DNA from 2 places in the Pseudomonas sp. DF5 genome. Region 2 is predicted to be linked to the other one. Evidence: predicted binding sites of a transcription regulator. Region 2 holds the regulator's gene; the other holds the start of a gene.

Region 1 (8,578 bases), on a different contig from region 2:
CCCAAGGCAATCCGCTGCACAAGCCTGGCTTGTACATCGAAACCAAAGAGCCGAAGCAGTTTCCCGGTATCGAGCGCGATCTCAAGGATAAATTGCAGGACCGTGGCTGGCTGAGCCCGGCCGGTTCCAAACTGGCAAAGAGCAATCTGGCGGTCGGCCAGGGCAAAGGCAAAGTCGTGCTGCAAACCTTCGAGAAGAGCAGCCTCGAACTGCTCGAGAAGGAAATGCCGCAAGTGCCGAAAATCCTGCTGTTGTGGGTGGGCGAAGGCAGCATCGAGCCGAAATCCAAAGTCACGTTCGCCGAGTCCGGTGACAAGGATAAAGCGACTTACTACGCCAAACAGGAACCGAAGGACAAAGCCGAATTCCAGCAATGGGTCGAGTACGCCAAGGCCCAGGGCGCCATCGGTACCGGGCCTTCTGCCGCGCTGACCAAGGGCGGCGATCAGAGCTATTCGGACCTGGTGAAACCGTGGATGAACCAGTTCACCCACGATCAGGGCATGCTGGTGCACGTCTACACCATCGACGATGCCGTGGATTATCAGAAAGTGACCGATGCCGGTGTCGACGGCATCTTCACCAACCGCGCCAGCGAACTGCTGAAGTTCTATAAGCGCCCGGCGGCGGCGAGTGTTGCGCAGTTGTTGCAGAACAACGGTTACTGATTGACGCCAGGCGCTGCACCGCGTCGTTCCCATCGCGGGCAAGCCACGCTCTCACAGGTTTTGTGCAGACCTTGTGGGAGCGTGGCTTGCCCGCGATTGCTTTTTTAAGGGTGAATTAAGTTGCGCTGTTTAACCTGATCCCACTTAAACAGCTCCTCCAAGGAAAGAACTTGATGAAAACCTTAACTGCCCTGTTCACCGCTGCTGCCCTGACCCTCACCGCTGGCCTGGCCCAGGCTGACGTTCGCGTCGACCAGATCCCCGAGTTGGTCAAAAGCGGCAAGATCAAACCACTGGAAGAAATGAACCAGGCCGCGCTGAAGTTGCACCCGGGCGCCACAATTACCGATACCGACCTGGATAACCACTTCAACGGTTACGAATATGAAGTTGAGCTGCGTCTGGCTGACAACACCGAATGGGACGTGGACTTCGATGCCGCGACTGGCAAGGTCCTGAGCAACAAACAAGACAAGTGATTCAACTACAAAAAGCCGCACGACCTTCGGGTTCTGCGGCTTTTTTGCGTTCGGCGTAAGGCAAATCGCTGCAGTGATGAACGAAGTCGCGCCCTTTTGCGCAAGCCCGCTAGAATTCCTCAACATCATTCAGCATGTTGAAGCAGAGAACCACGGATATGGGGCAAACAGCGGCAGCAGACATCACCACGATCGGCCGGATCAGCGCGGTGCCGGCGATTCTTCAGGTGATCAATGAGTTGACCGGTTTGCGGTTCGCGGCGGTAGCCCGCGTCATCGACAACACCTGGATCGCCTGCGCGGTGCTCGATCGACTGGATTCCGGTGTACAGGTGGGTGATGAACTACGGCTGCTCTCCACGCTGAGCGACGAAACTCGCCAGGGCCAGCAGTCGGTGATCATCGACAGGGCCAGTGCAGACCCGCTCTACCGCGATCACCACACGCCCCGCACCTATCCATTCGAAAGCTACATTGCCGTGCCGATCTTTCGCACCGATGGACGCTTCTTCGGCACACTCTGTGCCCTTGACCCTGATCCTGCTCCGCTCAAGTCCAGCACGATCCAGAACACCATGGAATCGTTCGCCCGGATACTGGCGCTGCAGATCGACGCCGAAGAAAACCTGCAACGGACCGAAGCGGCGTCGATCAAGGAACGTAAAACCACCGAACTACGCGAACAGTTCATCGCCGTGCTCGGCCATGATCTGCGCAACCCCTTGTTCGCCATCAGCGCCGGTGCCGAAATGCTCCTGCGCAAAGTCAAAGACCCGGCGAATGAGCAACGGGCGCGACATATCCTCACCAGCGCCCGGCGTGCGACCAAACTGGTCGACGATGTGCTGGATTTCGCGCGGGGGGCACTGGGCCGCGGCATTCCGGTGAACATCGAACCATGTCCGGACCTGGCAGATGCGTTGCGGCATGTGATTGCCGAGATCCAGAGCATTCACCCCAAGCGCATCATAGAGTCCTCGATCGGCGACCTGAGTCACGTTGATTGCGATCGCGAAAGGATCGCGCAGTTGCTGTCCAATCTGTTGGCGAACGCCGTTGTCCATGGCGACCCCGGCAGCCCGGTCGAGGTCAGTGCGCAGGTCAACGAAGGGCACTTCGTGTTGAGCGTGAGAAATCAGGGGCTGATTACCGAAGATGCATTGCCACACCTGTTCCAGCCCTACTCACGACCGACCGGTGGAACACCGCAGGCCGGCCTCGGGTTGGGGTTGTACATCGCCAGTCAGATTGCACAGTCCCATGGCGGCAAACTGGAGGTGGAATCGACCGAGCCGCAGGGCACGACGTTTACCTTCAGCTTGCCCCCCAAAGACTTAAGCGGTGGTGCTGACCACTGAACCCGACGTGCTGCCACCCTCATCCTGCAACGCCTGCAATAATGCCGCCGTCACTGTCTGCATCGAAGCCGATGTGGCCGCAATCTGCGATTGAGCCGCCGCGACTTCCGCGGCCTTGGCTTCGCTGCTTTGCTGCTTGGCCTGGGCCGCTTGCAGTTGCTGCTGTTGCTCCTGCAATTGTTTTTGCAGTTCGGCGAGCTGCTTGCGCAGTTCTTTCACCGTATCGGACTCACTGCTGCTGGAACTGCTTTCGCTCGACGCGGCAGCACCACCGGCGGCAGCCTTGGTGGTGTCACTGGAAGCCTCGGTGGATGCCGCGACGGTGCTGTCTTCGGTGCTGTCGCTGATCGAAACCTGGCTTGAAGAAGTCGACAGGGTCTGGTTGATTGAAACGGAGCTGATGCTGACCATGGGCGTTATCCAATATGCAGTTTGGGTAACTTGCGTCATCGTCAGGCGCGGCACGAACTTGAGAGCGACTGTGTACCGACTCGGTAACCGATTCGGTACACAGCCCATTTCACTAGGCGCTCAACCGCGCCGTCACCTCATTCAATTGCCCCGACAACCCATGCAGGTTGTGGCTGGCCGCTTCGGTGCGCTGCACGTTGTCCAGATTGGTACTGGCGATGCTGGTGATTTCGGTGAGGTTGCGCGAGATGTCTTCGGCCACTGAAGTCTGTTCTTCTGCGGCGGTGGCGATCTGGCGGTTCATGTCGCGAATGGCTTCCACGGCATGGGTGATCCGCTCGAGCATGGCGCCGGCCTGGGTCACTTGTTCGACGCTTTGCTCGCTGCGTGACTGGCCGCTTTCGATGGCCTGGGCCGCATCCACCGCACCGGTTTGCACGGTTTGAATGATCTGGTTGATCTCGATGATCGACGCCGCCGTGCGCTGGGCCAGGCTGCGTACTTCATCGGCAACCACCGCAAAACCACGCCCGGCTTCACCGGCACGGGCCGCTTCGATTGCCGCGTTGAGCGCCAGCAGGTTGGTTTGTTCGGCGATGCCGCGAATCACTTCCAGCACCTTGCCGATGCGCCCGCTGTCTTCTTCCAGACGACGGATGACCGTGGCGGTGTTGGCGATTTCGCCACGCATTTGGGTGATGGTGTGAATGGTGCCCTGCATGACTTTCTCGCCCTGCTGGGCGGACTGATCAGCTTCGTCGGCCGCACGTGCCGCATCGGCGGCGTGGCGCGCGACTTCTTGCGCGGTGGCAGACATTTCGTTCATCGCCGTGGCCACTTGATCGGTGCGGTTGAACTGTTCGTTGGTGCCGCTGGCCATGAGGCCGGCAATCGATTTCAGCTCACCGCTGGCACTGTCCAGGTCGGACGTGCTGCGCTGCAAACGGTGGAAGGTTTCGGCAAGGAAATCGCGCAAGGTGTTGGCAGCCTTGGCCAGGTTACCCAACTCGTCCTGGCGGGTGCTGGCCACGCGTTCGGCGAACCGGCCTTGGCTAAGCTGCGCCACGTAGTCGATCAGTTTGCGAATCGGCTCCACCAGATTGCGGTTGACCAGCCACAGACTCAACAGGCCAATCAGCAGACCCGACAGCAGCATCACCGCGAGCCCCGACAACACCGTCTGATCGGCACTGGCACTGATCAATTTCGATTGTTCGATACTCTGCTTGCGCAGTTCACTGACCAGTTCATTCATCTGCTCGCTGGCAGCGCGGTCCACGCCCTTGACCGCATTGTCGCCCGCCGCTGGGTCGGCACCGGCCGCCACGTAGGCATCACGGCCCTTCTGATACGCCGCACCTAATACACGATGCTCCTCACGCAGGCGTTCGATGCGGGTCTTGAGTTGCGGCTCCATACCCTTCTGCCCGGCCAGTTCACCGAGGATACCCTGCACATTGCGCTGACCCTCCTCGAACTGCTTCCAGTATTTGTCCAGGTCCGCGGGTTGCTTGCCGCGCAGCAGGACGTTTTTCCACTCCTGAACCTGCACCTTGAATTGCAGGTTGGCTTCATCGATCAATTGCGAAGTGTGCAACGGGCCTTCAATCAGATTCGCGTAGCTCTGAACGCCGTTGGACAGAAAGTGAAAGCAGGCCAAAGCGATCAACAACATCGCCAACAGGCTGCCGCTCAACAGGGCGAGAATTTGTGCTCTCAAGGACTTTTGCAAAGACATCGGAAAGTACTCATGACAGGAATGAGGCACGCGGATGAAGGCGTGAAAAGTAACCGGACATCCCTGTCTGACGCATTGGCCTTTGGCCGAAGGCGCGCAAACCTAACCCAAGCGTGATCGGCGTGCCAGAGCGGTTCTTGAGTAGAATCCGACTATCGGTATCGCAATCGTTTGCGTACACCTTGTCGTCACAAAAATGTCATGAGCGCTTGCAATGATGAGGTTTAAGTGAACCTGTGAAACCCGCGACAGGCGCCTCCTCGCAGCGAGACTTCATGAACCACAGCATTGACCAACGCCATCGCGATTCCGACTTGTTCGGCCTGCTTTACGGTTTCAGTTTTCGCCCCGGCGAGCGCGGTCGAGAGATCGATTCGGCCAAGGCACTGCACTGCCTGCAACAACCGGACGACAGTGATGAGTTTCTCTGGCTGCACCTGAACCTGGCCCATGCGGCGTGCGAGCGCTGGATGAAAAGCCATCTGGAATTGCCCGATGAGTTTTTCGAAGCCTTGCACGAAGGGTCGCGTTCGACGCGCATCGAGCATGTCGATTCGGCGTTGCTGGCGGTGGTCAACGATGTGGTGTTCAACCTCAGTAGCATGGTTTCCTCGGATGTCTCGACGCTGTGGGTCTGCGCCCGCAGTCGGCTGATCATCAGCGCGCGCCTGCAACCGCTGCACTCGGTGGACAAGCTGCGCTCTTCGGTGAAGGCCGGTGAATGTTTTCGCTCACCGCTGGAGCTGCTGGTGCATTTGCTGCGTGATCAGGGCGAAGTGCTGACGCAGATCGTGCGCAAGACCAGCCTCAGTGTCGATCAGATCGAAGATGAATTGCTGTCGTCGCGCCTGTCCACCAACCGCGCCGAACTGGGCGCCAACCGCCGGGTGCTGGTGCGCCTGCAACGGCTGCTGGCGCTGGAGCCGGGCTCGTTGCTGCGCCTGCTCAATCGCCCGCCGCAATGGTTGCAAAAGGAGGACGTCAAGGAGCTGCGCAAATCCACCGAGGAGTTTGCGCTGATCATCAATGACCTTACGGCGCTCGGTGAGCGGATCAAGCTGTTGCAGGAAGAAATCGCCGCCAACCTCAACGAACAGAGCAACCGCACGCTGTTCACCCTGACCGTGGTCACGGTGCTGGCGCTGCCGATCAACATCATCGCCGGTTTCTTCGGCATGAACGTCGGCGGGGTGCCGCTTGCCGGTGATCCGGAGGGGTTCTGGATTCTGGTGGCGCTGGTCGCGACGTTTACCCTGATTGCCGGGCGTTGGGCGTTTCGCAAGCGGCGCGATTATTAAACCGCCCATCATCACCGATACCTTGTGGCGAGGGAGCTTGCTCCCGCTGGGCTGCGCAGCGGCCCCTATCCGGTATATTCATTCAAACAGAATTCTCTGGTTTTACGACTGCTTCGCAGCCGAACGGGAGCAAGCTCCCTCGCCACAGGCGTTTGCCTGCCTTAGCATCCGGCATTACAAAAAAACCAAACACTGACCCAGCGCAGCCTCACTGTAATATTTAGCAACGATCATGGCCGATACTCCTTCTCTGCTCAGGATTATCCGGCATGGCTACGCCTTCCTTCACCGCCGCCTCCCAGGCGCCCGCCAGCGGCGCCAGGCCGCAGCTCGATAAAAAACCCGGCCTGCTCACCTTCGTGATGTTCTTTGCCGTGCTGGGCAGCGGGCTGTTGTTCACCGCCTATAGCCTGATGCACGACATGAGCGAACTCGGCACGGTGGTCACCACCTGGACGCCATTTCTGCTGTTGGGCGTCGCGCTGCTGATTGCCTTGGGCTTTGAGTTCGTCAACGGTTTTCACGACACCGCCAACGCCGTGGCGACGGTGATTTACACCCATTCCTTGCCGCCGAATTTCGCCGTGGCCTGGTCCGGGTTCTTCAACTTTCTGGGGGTGTTGCTTTCCAGCGGTGCGGTGGCGTTCGGCATCATCGCCCTGCTGCCGGTGGAGCTGATTCTGCAGGTCGGCTCCTCCGCCGGTTTCGCGATGATCTTCGCCCTGTTGATCGCCGCGATCCTGTGGAACCTCGGCACCTGGTGGCTGGGCTTGCCGGCGTCTTCGTCGCACACCCTGATCGGTTCGATCATCGGCGTCGGCGTGGCCAATGCCTTGATGCATGGCCGCGACGGCACCAGCGGCGTGGACTGGGCCCAGGCGACCAAGGTCGGTTACGCGTTGCTGCTGTCGCCACTGATCGGCTTTGTCTTTGCCGCATTGTTACTGTTGGCGTTGCGCGTCTTCGTCAAAAATCGCGCGCTGTACAAGGCGCCGAAAGGCGACACCCCGCCGCCATGGTGGATTCGCGGCATGTTGATTCTGACCTGCACCGGCGTGTCGTTCGCCCACGGCTCCAACGACGGCCAGAAAGGCATGGGCCTGATCATGCTGATTCTGGTGGGCACGCTGCCGATGGCGTATGCATTGAACCGCACCATGCCGGCGGATCAGGCCTTGCAATTCGCCGCGGTGGCCGAAGTCACCCAGCAAGCCCTGATGAGAAACACACCGCTGCCGATGCCCACCGATCCACGCCCGGTGCTGACCGACTACATGCACAGCAAGGAGGCCACACCGCAACTGATCCCCGCCCTCGCCGCGCTGGCGGGCCACATTGGTAACGAAGTGAAGGGCTACGGCTCGCTGTCGAAAGTCCCGGCCGAAGCGATGGGCAACGTGCGCAACGACATGTACCTGACCAGCGAAACCATTCGCCTGATGGACAAGAACAAGGTCGGTAACTTCGACGCCGATACCACCGGCAAGCTGCAACTGTTCAAGCAACAGATCGACAACGCCACGCGGTTCATTCCGCTGTGGGTGAAGATCGCAGTGGCCATCGCCCTGGGGCTCGGCACCATGGTCGGCTGGAAACGCATCGTGGTGACGGTCGGCGAGAAAATCGGCAAGACGCACCTGACCTACGCCCAGGGCGCCTCGGCGGAAACCGTGGCGATGCTGACCATCGGCGCCGCCGACATGTTCGGCCTGCCGGTATCGACCACCCACGTGTTGTCTTCAGGCGTGGCCGGGACCATGGTCGCCAACGGTGGCGGCTTGCAGATGAAGACCATCCGCAACCTGCTGATGGCTTGGGTGCTGACCTTGCCGGCGGCGATTGTGCTGTCGGGCAGCTTGTACTGGTTGTTCACCAAGCTGTTCTGACCATACACAACCTGTGTAGGAGCGAGGCTTGCCCGCGAAAGCGGTTTCACATTCAACGATGACTCTGACTGTGAAACCGCTTTCGCGGGCAAGCCTCGCTCCTACAGGTCATTCAATAGCCTTCGCAAGCCCTGCGCAGTAATAGCCGCTCACGCACCACGTCGTAGCCCCAGTGGTACACGTAGGTGTACGGCAGGAAAAACAGCAGCACGCCGATATCCAGCAGGAACGCCTGCCACAGGCTGATCTTCAGCCACCAGGCAATCAACGGCACCCCAAATGCCACCAGCCCGCCTTCGAACAACAGCGCATGCACCACGCGGATCCAAGCGTTACGCACAATGGCAAAGCGCTTGAGCAAACGGTCGAACAGGCCGTTGAAGACCACGTTCCAGGCCAGGGCAAGGGCTGCAATCGCCACGGTTGCCACGCCCATTTCCAACATGGGTTTGTCCATGACCCAGGCCAGCAACGGAGTACAGATCAAGATCGCCAGCAGTTCGAAACCGATGGCCTGGAGAATGCGTTCAGTAATGGATTTGTTGGCGTTCATGGCCAGACTCCCTGAGTGACTATGGTTGCCATGATCAGCCATCACACCGATACTTCATAACCAATAACCATCGATCAAGGCGATAGTTCATGGCTTCCCACGAAGTGTTGCTGGCGTTTGTAGAGGCCGCGACCCAAGGCTCGTTTTCCGCCGCGGCGCGCAAGCTCGGGCGCAGTCAGTCGACCAT
Region 2 (8,578 bases):
GGCGTCAAAAGTTTGCTTTAAAGGAACGGGGAAAACCGGTGGATCGCTCTCAGTTAATCAACAGTGCCCGCACAAACGTTGCCGATTTAAGTCGGGGCAATCTGGGCGTGCCGCTGTTGCTGCTGGTCATGCTGGCCATGATGATGTTGCCGGTGCCGCCGTTCCTGCTGGACGTGTTTTTCACCTTCAACATTGCCCTGTCCATCGTCGTGTTGCTGGTCTGTGTATACGCCTTGCGGCCGCTGGATTTTGCGGTGTTCCCGACCATTCTGCTGGTGGCGACATTGCTGCGACTGGCGCTGAACGTGGCCTCCACGCGGGTGGTGATGCTCCACGGTCAGGACGGCCATGCCGCCGCCGGTAAGGTGATCCAGGCCTTCGGTGAAGTGGTGATCGGCGGTAACTACGTGGTCGGTATCGTGGTCTTCGCGATTTTGATGATCATCAACTTCGTCGTGGTAACCAAGGGCGCCGGGCGGATTTCCGAGGTGAGCGCGCGTTTCACCCTCGACGCGATGCCCGGTAAACAGATGGCGATCGACGCCGACTTGAACGCCGGCCTGATCGATCAGAACCAGGCGAAACTGCGCCGGATGGAAGTCGCCCAGGAGGCCGAGTTCTACGGATCCATGGACGGTGCCAGCAAATTCGTGCGCGGTGACGCCATCGCCGGCCTGCTAATCCTGTTCATCAACCTGATCGGCGGCATGGCGGTGGGTATTTTCCAGCACGGCATGAGCTTTGGTGATGCCGGCAAGGTTTATGCGCTGTTGACCATCGGTGACGGTTTGGTGGCGCAATTGCCATCACTGCTGTTGTCGACCGCCGCCGCGATCATGGTGACCCGTGCTTCCGGCTCGGAAGACATGGGCAAACAAATCAATCGTCAGATGTTCGCCTCGCCGAAAGCCTTGGCGGTGGCCGCAGGCTTGATGGCGGTGATGGGCCTGGTGCCCGGCATGCCACACGTCTCCTTTCTGTCCATGGCAGCCCTGGCGGCCGGTGGCGCTTACCTGTTCTGGAAGAAGCAGAACGCGGTCAAGGTTCAGGCCCTGCAAGAGGTCAAGCGTCAGCAGGAGTTGCTGCCGTCACCGGCCCGGGCTCAGGAAACCAAGGAGCTTGGCTGGGATGACGTGACGCCGATCGACATGATTGGCCTGGAAGTGGGCTACCGCCTGATTCCGCTGGTGGATCGCAACCAGGGTGGGCAGTTGCTGGCGCGGATCAAGGGGGTGCGTAAAAAGCTCTCCCAGGACCTGGGCTTCCTGATGCCGACTGTGCATATCCGTGACAACCTCGACCTGGCGCCTAGCGCCTATCGCCTGACCCTGATGGGCGTGATCCTGGCTGAAGCGGAGATTTACCCGGAGCGCGAACTGGCGATCAACCCGGGTCAGGTCTACGGCACGCTCAATGGCATCACCGCCAAAGATCCGGCTTTTGGCCTGGAAGCGGTGTGGATCGAAATCAGCCAGCGTGCCCAGGCGCAATCCCTCGGTTACACCGTGGTCGATGCCAGTACGGTGGTGGCGACCCACTTGAACCAGATTCTGTACAAGCACTCCAGCGAGCTGATCGGCCACGAAGAAGTCCAGCAACTCATGCAATTGCTGGCCAAAAGCTCACCGAAGCTGGCCGAAGAGCTGGTGCCGGGGGTGGTTTCGCTGTCGCAACTGCTCAAAGTCTTGCAGGCGTTGCTGGCCGAACAGGTGCCGGTGCGGGACATCCGCAGCATCGCCGAAGCCATCGCGAACAACGCCGCCAAGAGTCAAGATACCGCCGCTTTGGTGGCCGCAGTGCGCGTCGGCGTATCCCGTGCAATCGTGCAAAGCATTGTAGGCACTGAGTCGGAGCTGCCTGTGATCACCTTGGAACCAAGGTTGGAACAAATATTGCTCAATAGTCTTCAGAAGGCAGGACAAGGCTCGGAAGAGGGCGTTCTGCTGGAGCCAAGCATGGCGGAAAAACTGCAACGCTCGTTGATCGATGCGGCGCAGCGTCAGGAAATGCAAGGTCAGCCGGTGATTCTGCTGGTGGCCGGTCCGGTTCGCGCGATGCTCTCGCGATTCGGTCGGCTGGCAGTGCCGGGTTTGCACGTGTTGGCTTACCAGGAAATTCCTGACAACAAGCAAGTGACCATCGTTGCGACAGTAGGGCCCAACGGCTGAGGTAGTGGTTTATGCAAGTTAAGCGTTTTTTCGCCGCCGATATGCGTCAGGCCATGAAACTGGTTCGTGATGAGCTGGGCGCTGATGCCGCCATCATTGGCAATCGCCGGATCGCCGGCGGTGTCGAGCTGACGGCTGCCCTGGATTACAAATTGTCGGCGCTGGCCCCGCGTGTTCCGAACATGGAACTCGAGGATGAGCTGCGCAAGACCCAGTCGCGGATCGTCACCGCCCAGGCCGAACTGAGCCTGCGCGGCGATGGCGAGAGCGACAAGACCACCAATCGCCAGTTGTTCGCCGGCCTGCCGTTGACCGCCGCCGAACCGCTGATCGAACCGGCGCTCGCCGAACCTCGGCGTCCGGCCCCCGCGCCTGCTGCGGCGACCGGTGTCGATCCGCGCGCCTTCGATTCGATGCGTTTCGAGCTCAACAGCCTGCGTGAACTGATGGAAGTGCAGCTTGGCTCGCTGGCCTGGAATCAGCTGCAAGGCAGCCGTCCGGCCCAGGCCAACCTCTGGCGTCGCCTGCAACGCATCGGCTTGTCCGGCCCGTTGTCGCGCGATCTGCTGGCGCTGATTACCGACATTGGAGAGCCTCGTCAGGCCTGGCGCATGTTGCTCGCGCACCTGGCGCGGATGATCGCCACCCCGGAAGTCGAGCCGCTGGAAGAGGGCGGGGTGATTGCCATGGTCGGCCCGGCCGGCATGGGCAAGACCACCACACTGGCCAAGCTCGCCGCCCGTTACGTGCTCAAGTACGGCGCGCAGAACATCGCGCTGGTGAGCATGGACAGCTATCGCATCGGTGCCCAGGAACAGCTCAAGACACTGGGCCGGATCCTCAATGTGTCGGTGACCCACGTCGACCCGGGCCAGTCCCTGGTGCAGGCGCTGGAGCCGCTGCTGCGCAAACGCGTGGTGCTGATCGATACCGCCGGCCTGCAGGCCAGCGATCCGGCACTGCGGATGCAGCTCGAAAGTCTGGCCGGGCGCGGCATCAAATCAAAAAATTATCTGGTCCTGGCAACCACCAGCCAGAAACAGGTTCTAACCGCCGCTTATCACAGTTACAAACGCTGCGGCCTCGCCGGCTGCATCCTGACTAAACTGGATGAAACGGCAAGCCTCGGCGAGGTGCTGAGCCTGGCTATCAGCCATGAGTTGCCGGTGGCTTACCTGACCGATGGTCCGCGGATTCCGGATGATTTGCATCTGCCGCGTCGTCATCAGTTGGTCAGCCGCGCCGTTAGCGTACAAATGCAGGAAGAACCCAGCGAAGAAGCCATGGCTGACATGTTCGCTGATATTTACCACAGCCCGACCAAGCAGGTTGGCTGAGGTACTAATGAACATTTTTTGTACCTACATCGATGGTCTGCCATGCATTGTTCAGTCGCTGAACGCGCAGCCAGTAATGTGGCCTCCGTCTATGCAAGACAAGGTAAAGAAATAACATGGGCAGCATGCATCCCGTACAGGTGATCGCGGTGACCGGCGGCAAAGGTGGCGTCGGGAAGACTAACGTGTCAGTGAACTTGTCCCTGGCTCTAGCTGAACTCGGCCGGCGCGTCATGCTGCTGGATGCCGATCTGGGGCTGGCGAACGTCGACGTTCTGTTGGGACTGACACCCAAACGCACGCTGGCCGACGTGATCGAAGGCCGCTGTGAGCTGCGCGACGTGCTGTTGCAAGGGCCCGGTGGTATCCGCATCGTTCCGGCCGCCTCCGGCACCCAGAGCATGGTTCATCTGAGCCCGGCCCAGCATGCCGGCCTGATCCAGGCATTCAGCGACATCGGCGACAACCTCGACGTATTGGTGATCGACACCGCTGCGGGCATTGGTGACTCGGTAGTCAGCTTCGTGCGCGCTGCGCAGGAAGTCTTGCTGGTGGTGTGCGACGAGCCGACCTCGATCACCGACGCCTACGCGCTGATCAAACTGCTTAACCGCGACTACGGCATGAACCGCTTCCGCGTCCTGGCCAACATGGCGCAGAGCCCGCAGGAAGGCCGCAACCTGTTCGCCAAGTTGACCAAGGTCACAGATCGCTTCCTCGACGTCGCCTTACAATACGTCGGTGCGGTGCCTTACGACGAAAGCGTGCGCAAGGCCGTGCAGAAGCAACGCGCGGTGTATGAAGCCTTTCCGCGTTCCAAGTGCGCCTTGGCGTTCAAGGCCATTGCGCAGAAAGTCGATACCTGGCCACTGCCGGCCAACCCGCGTGGGCACCTGGAATTTTTCGTCGAGCGCCTCGTGCAACAAACGGCAGGACCCGTGCTATGACAGCCAGCGGTTACAACCTCTACAAGAAATCGGCACGTGACGCGCAGTACGAGCTGATCGAGCGTTACGCGCCACTGGTCAAACGCATTGCCTACCACTTGCTGGCGCGTCTGCCGGCCAGTGTCCAGGTCGAAGACCTGATCCAGGCCGGGATGATCGGCCTGCTTGAAGTATCAACCAAATATGACGCCAGCAAAGGCGCGAGTTTCGAGACGTACGCGGGCATTCGAATCCGCGGCGCGATGCTCGATGAAGTGCGCAAGGGGGACTGGGCGCCACGTTCGGTCCACCGCAATACCCGCATGGTCAGCGACGCGATTCGCTCGATTGAAGCTAAAACCGGCCGTGACGCTAAAGATCACGAAGTTGCGGCCGAACTCCAATTGAGTCTCGACGATTATTACGGGATTTTGAACGACACCCTGGGCAGCCGGTTATTCAGTTTCGACGATCTGTTGCAGGACGGCGAACACGAAGGGCTGCATGAGGATGGCGCGAGTGCTCATCTCGAGCCGTCACGCGATCTGGAAGATGAACGCTTCCAGGCGGCGCTGGCGGACGCGATTGCCAATTTGCCGGAGCGTGAGCGACTGGTGTTGGCGCTGTACTACGACGAAGAGTTGAATCTCAAGGAAATCGGTGAGGTCCTGGGGGTCAGTGAATCTCGGGTCAGCCAGTTACACAGCCAGTGCGCGGCCCGTTTGCGGGGGCGTTTGGGGGAGTGGCGAGCGCGCTGAAGGCAGTGTGGGGACACTGCGAATGGAGCTGGTGGGGTGTTGAACCGTACCGGTCTCGATCTGTTGTGCTCCAGACAGTCATTGAGTGCTTTGCCGGATTGATTGAAATGGCGCGTCCAGGTGCTGGGCGCGTTTAAGACTGCTTGGAGGTCGAATTGGACAAGAACATGAAAATCCTCATCGTTGATGACTTCTCAACGATGCGGCGGATCATAAAAAACCTGTTGCGTGACCTTGGGTTCACCAACACGGTCGAGGCTGACGATGGCACCACTGCCATTCCGGTTCTCAACAGCGGAAGCATCGACTTTCTGGTAACGGACTGGAACATGCCTGGCATGACCGGTATCGATCTGCTGCGTCACGTGCGCGCCGATGAAAAGCTCAAGCATCTGCCAGTGCTGATGGTGACTGCCGAAGCCAAGCGCGAGCAAATCATCGAAGCGGCCCAGGCCGGTGTTAACGGCTATGTGGTCAAACCCTTCACAGCCCAGGCGTTGAAAGAAAAAATCGAGAAGATTTTCGAACGCATCGGCTGATGTACTGCGCACGGGGGAGCTATGGAGCATAACGAATCTTCACAGGGCGATTTCGAGTCGACCCTGAAAAAACACGCGGTCGAACTGGTCGAAAGCCTTGAAAAAGGCAGGTTCGGCGACGCTGTGCAACTGATCCATGAGCTCAACCAGACCCGTGACCGCGGCCTGTATCAGGAAGTGGGCAAGCTCACCCGCGAGCTGCATAGCGCGATCGTCAATTTTCAGATTGACCCGCACATGCCGCAAGCCGAGGAAGTGTCTCAGATCACGGATGCCACCGAGCGCCTGTCCTATGTGGTCAAGCTGACCGAGGCCGCGGCCAACCGCACCATGGACCTGGTGGAAAACGCCACGCCGCTGATCAACAGCCTGAGCGATGAAGCCCAGGCGCTGAGCACGGATTGGGGACGGTTCATGCGTCGCGAAGTAGGGGCTGAAGAGTTCCGCGAGCTGGCCCGGCGGGTCGACGGTTTCCTGACACGCAGCAGTGAGGACAACCGCACGGTGTCGAGCAACCTGAACGACATTCTGCTGGCCCAGGATTACCAGGACCTCACCGGTCAGGTGATCAAGCGTGTGACCCAACTGGTCACCGAAGTTGAAAGCAACCTGCTCAAGCTCGTACTCATGGCCAGTCAGGTAGACCGCTTTGCGGGTATCGAACATGACCGTGAAGCGATGCTGGCTGAAAAAGATCCACAAAAACATCTCTCTCAGGGTGAAGGTCCGCAGATTCATGCCGATAAAAGAGAAGACGTTGTGTCCGGTCAGGACGATGTGGACGATTTGCTATCCAGTCTTGGATTTTAGTTTTCTGGGTTTTTAGACCTGTAGGAGCACCCCCTTAATGAGCTTCGGCGCCGATGAAGAGATCCTTCAGGATTTCCTGGTTGAGGCCGGCGAGATTCTAGAGCAACTGTCCGAGCAGCTGGTCGAGCTGGAAAGCCGACCTGATGATGCGGACTTGCTCAATGCAATTTTTCGCGGTTTTCACACTGTAAAAGGGGGCGCCGGCTTCCTCCAGCTCAACGAGCTGGTGGAGTGCTGTCACATCGCCGAGAACGTGTTCGACATCCTGCGCAAGGGTGAGCGTCGCGTCGACTCGGAACTGATGGACGTGGTTCTCGAAGCGCTGGACGCGGTGAACAGCATGTTCAGCGAAGTCCGCGAACGCAGCCCGATCACGGCTGCCACGCCTGAATTACTCGCGGCGCTGGCCCGCCTGGCCGAGCCGCAAACGGCTGATGAAGCCGCACCGGCGCCGGTCGCTGAAGTGGTTGAAGCTTCGGTCGCTGAAAGCGAATCGGGCGACATTACCGATAACGAATTCGAACAACTGCTGGACTCGCTGAACGCCGTCAAGGCCCAGGCCGAGGCGCCCGTAGCGGCTGCGCAGCCTGTTTCGCAGCCTGCCGCCGATGCAGCCGCCAGTGACGAAATCACCGATGCCGAGTTCGAGTCGTTGCTCGATCAACTGCACGGCAAAGGCCAGTTCGCCGCCGATGCAGTGGCCGCAGCGCCTGCTGCACCGGCTGCTCCGAAAGCCGCCGGCGACAGCTCCGACATCACCGACGACGAGTTCGAAGCACTGCTCGACCAGTTGCATGGCAAAGGCAACTTTGCGGTCGATGCGCTGGAATCGGCAATCGCTTCGGCGCCAGCCCCGGCTGCGCCAACCGCCGCTGCGGCCGGTAGCGATCTGATCTCCGATCATGAATTCGAATCGCTGCTCGACGAATTGCATGGCAAGGGCAAGTTCACTGAAGTGGGCACTGCTTCTGCTGTTGCTTCGGTAGCGACTCCGGTTGCCAAGGCGCCAGCACCTGTGGCCAAGGCACCCGAGCCAAAAGCCCCCGAGCCCAAAGCAGAAGCACCGAAGCCTGCTGCCGCTGCTGCACCGGCGCCTGCTCGTGCCCCGGCCGCGCCGCCGGCGGAAAAACCGACCAGCGAAGCCGAGACCACCGTGCGGGTCGACACCGCGCGTCTCGACGAAATCATGAACATGGTCGGCGAGTTGGTACTGGTCCGTAACCGCTTGGTCCGTCTGGGTCTCAACAGCGGCGACGAAGCCATGTCCAAGGCCGTGTCGAACCTCGACGTGGTCACGGCCGACCTGCAAACCGCGGTCATGAAGACCCGGATGCAACCAATCAAGAAAGTCTTCGGGCGCTTTCCGCGTCTGGTTCGCGACCTGGCTCGCCAGCTCAAGAAAGAGATCAACCTGGAACTGGTCGGCGAAGAAACCGACCTCGACAAGAACCTCGTCGAGGCCCTGGCCGACCCGTTGGTCCACTTGGTGCGCAACTCGGTCGACCACGGTATCGAAGAGCCGGCTGATCGCGAAGCGATGGGCAAGCCTCGCAGCGGCAAAGTGATCCTGTCCGCAGAACAGGAAGGCGACCACATCCTGCTGTCCATCTCCGATGACGGCAAGGGCATGGACGCAGACGTTTTGCGCGGTATCGCCGTGAAAAAAGGATTGATGGACAAGGATGCGGCGGACCGTCTCAGCGAGTCCGATTGCTTCAACCTGATCTTCGCGCCGGGCTTCTCGACCAAGACCGAGATCTCCGACGTGTCCGGTCGTGGCGTGGGCATGGACGTGGTGAAAACCAAGATCGCCCAGCTCAACGGCACCATCAATATCTACTCGACCAAGGGCAAAGGCTCGAAGATCGTCATCAAGGTCCCGTTGACCCTGGCGATCATGCCGACGCTGATGGTCATGCTCGGCAACCAGGCGTTCGCGTTCCCGCTGGTGAACGTCAACGAGATTTTCCACCTCGACCTGTCGCGCACCAACGTGGTGGACGGCCAGGAAGTGGTGATCGTGCGGGACAAGGCGCTGCC

What was found. Region 2 encodes FliA, which starts transcription of late flagellar genes. Its sites were predicted from a motif close to CTAAAGTTTNNNNNNNNNNNGCCGNTAA; they were not measured.
Region 1: the regulator FliA is predicted to act here: its motif matches at 4,769-4,796, upstream of AC30D7_RS24115 (methyl-accepting chemotaxis protein).

What each region holds. Positions count from the first base shown of each region.
Region 1 is NZ_JBYVYM010000030.1:59,528-68,105, forward strand. Features, by position in the region: gene AC30D7_RS24095 (glycerophosphodiester phosphodiesterase) at 1-668, shown strand, start outside; gene AC30D7_RS24100 (PepSY domain-containing protein) at 842-1,147, shown strand; gene AC30D7_RS24105 (GAF domain-containing sensor histidine kinase) at 1,306-2,505, shown strand; gene AC30D7_RS24110 (hypothetical protein) at 2,482-2,916, opposite strand; gene AC30D7_RS24115 (methyl-accepting chemotaxis protein) at 3,029-4,654, opposite strand; gene AC30D7_RS24120 (transporter) at 4,930-5,952, shown strand; gene AC30D7_RS24125 (inorganic phosphate transporter) at 6,222-7,838, shown strand; gene AC30D7_RS24130 (multidrug/biocide efflux PACE transporter) at 7,951-8,391, opposite strand; gene AC30D7_RS24135 (LysR family transcriptional regulator) at 8,481-8,578, shown strand, end outside.
Region 2 is NZ_JBYVYM010000016.1:43,283-51,860, forward strand. Features, by position in the region: gene flhA (flagellar biosynthesis protein FlhA) at 39-2,168, shown strand; gene flhF (flagellar biosynthesis GTPase FlhF) at 2,180-3,505, shown strand; gene fleN (flagellar synthesis regulator FleN) at 3,622-4,452, shown strand; gene fliA (RNA polymerase sigma factor FliA) at 4,449-5,189, shown strand; gene AC30D7_RS16265 (chemotaxis response regulator CheY) at 5,357-5,728, shown strand; gene AC30D7_RS16270 (protein phosphatase CheZ) at 5,750-6,538, shown strand; gene AC30D7_RS16275 (chemotaxis protein CheA) at 6,576-8,578, shown strand, end outside.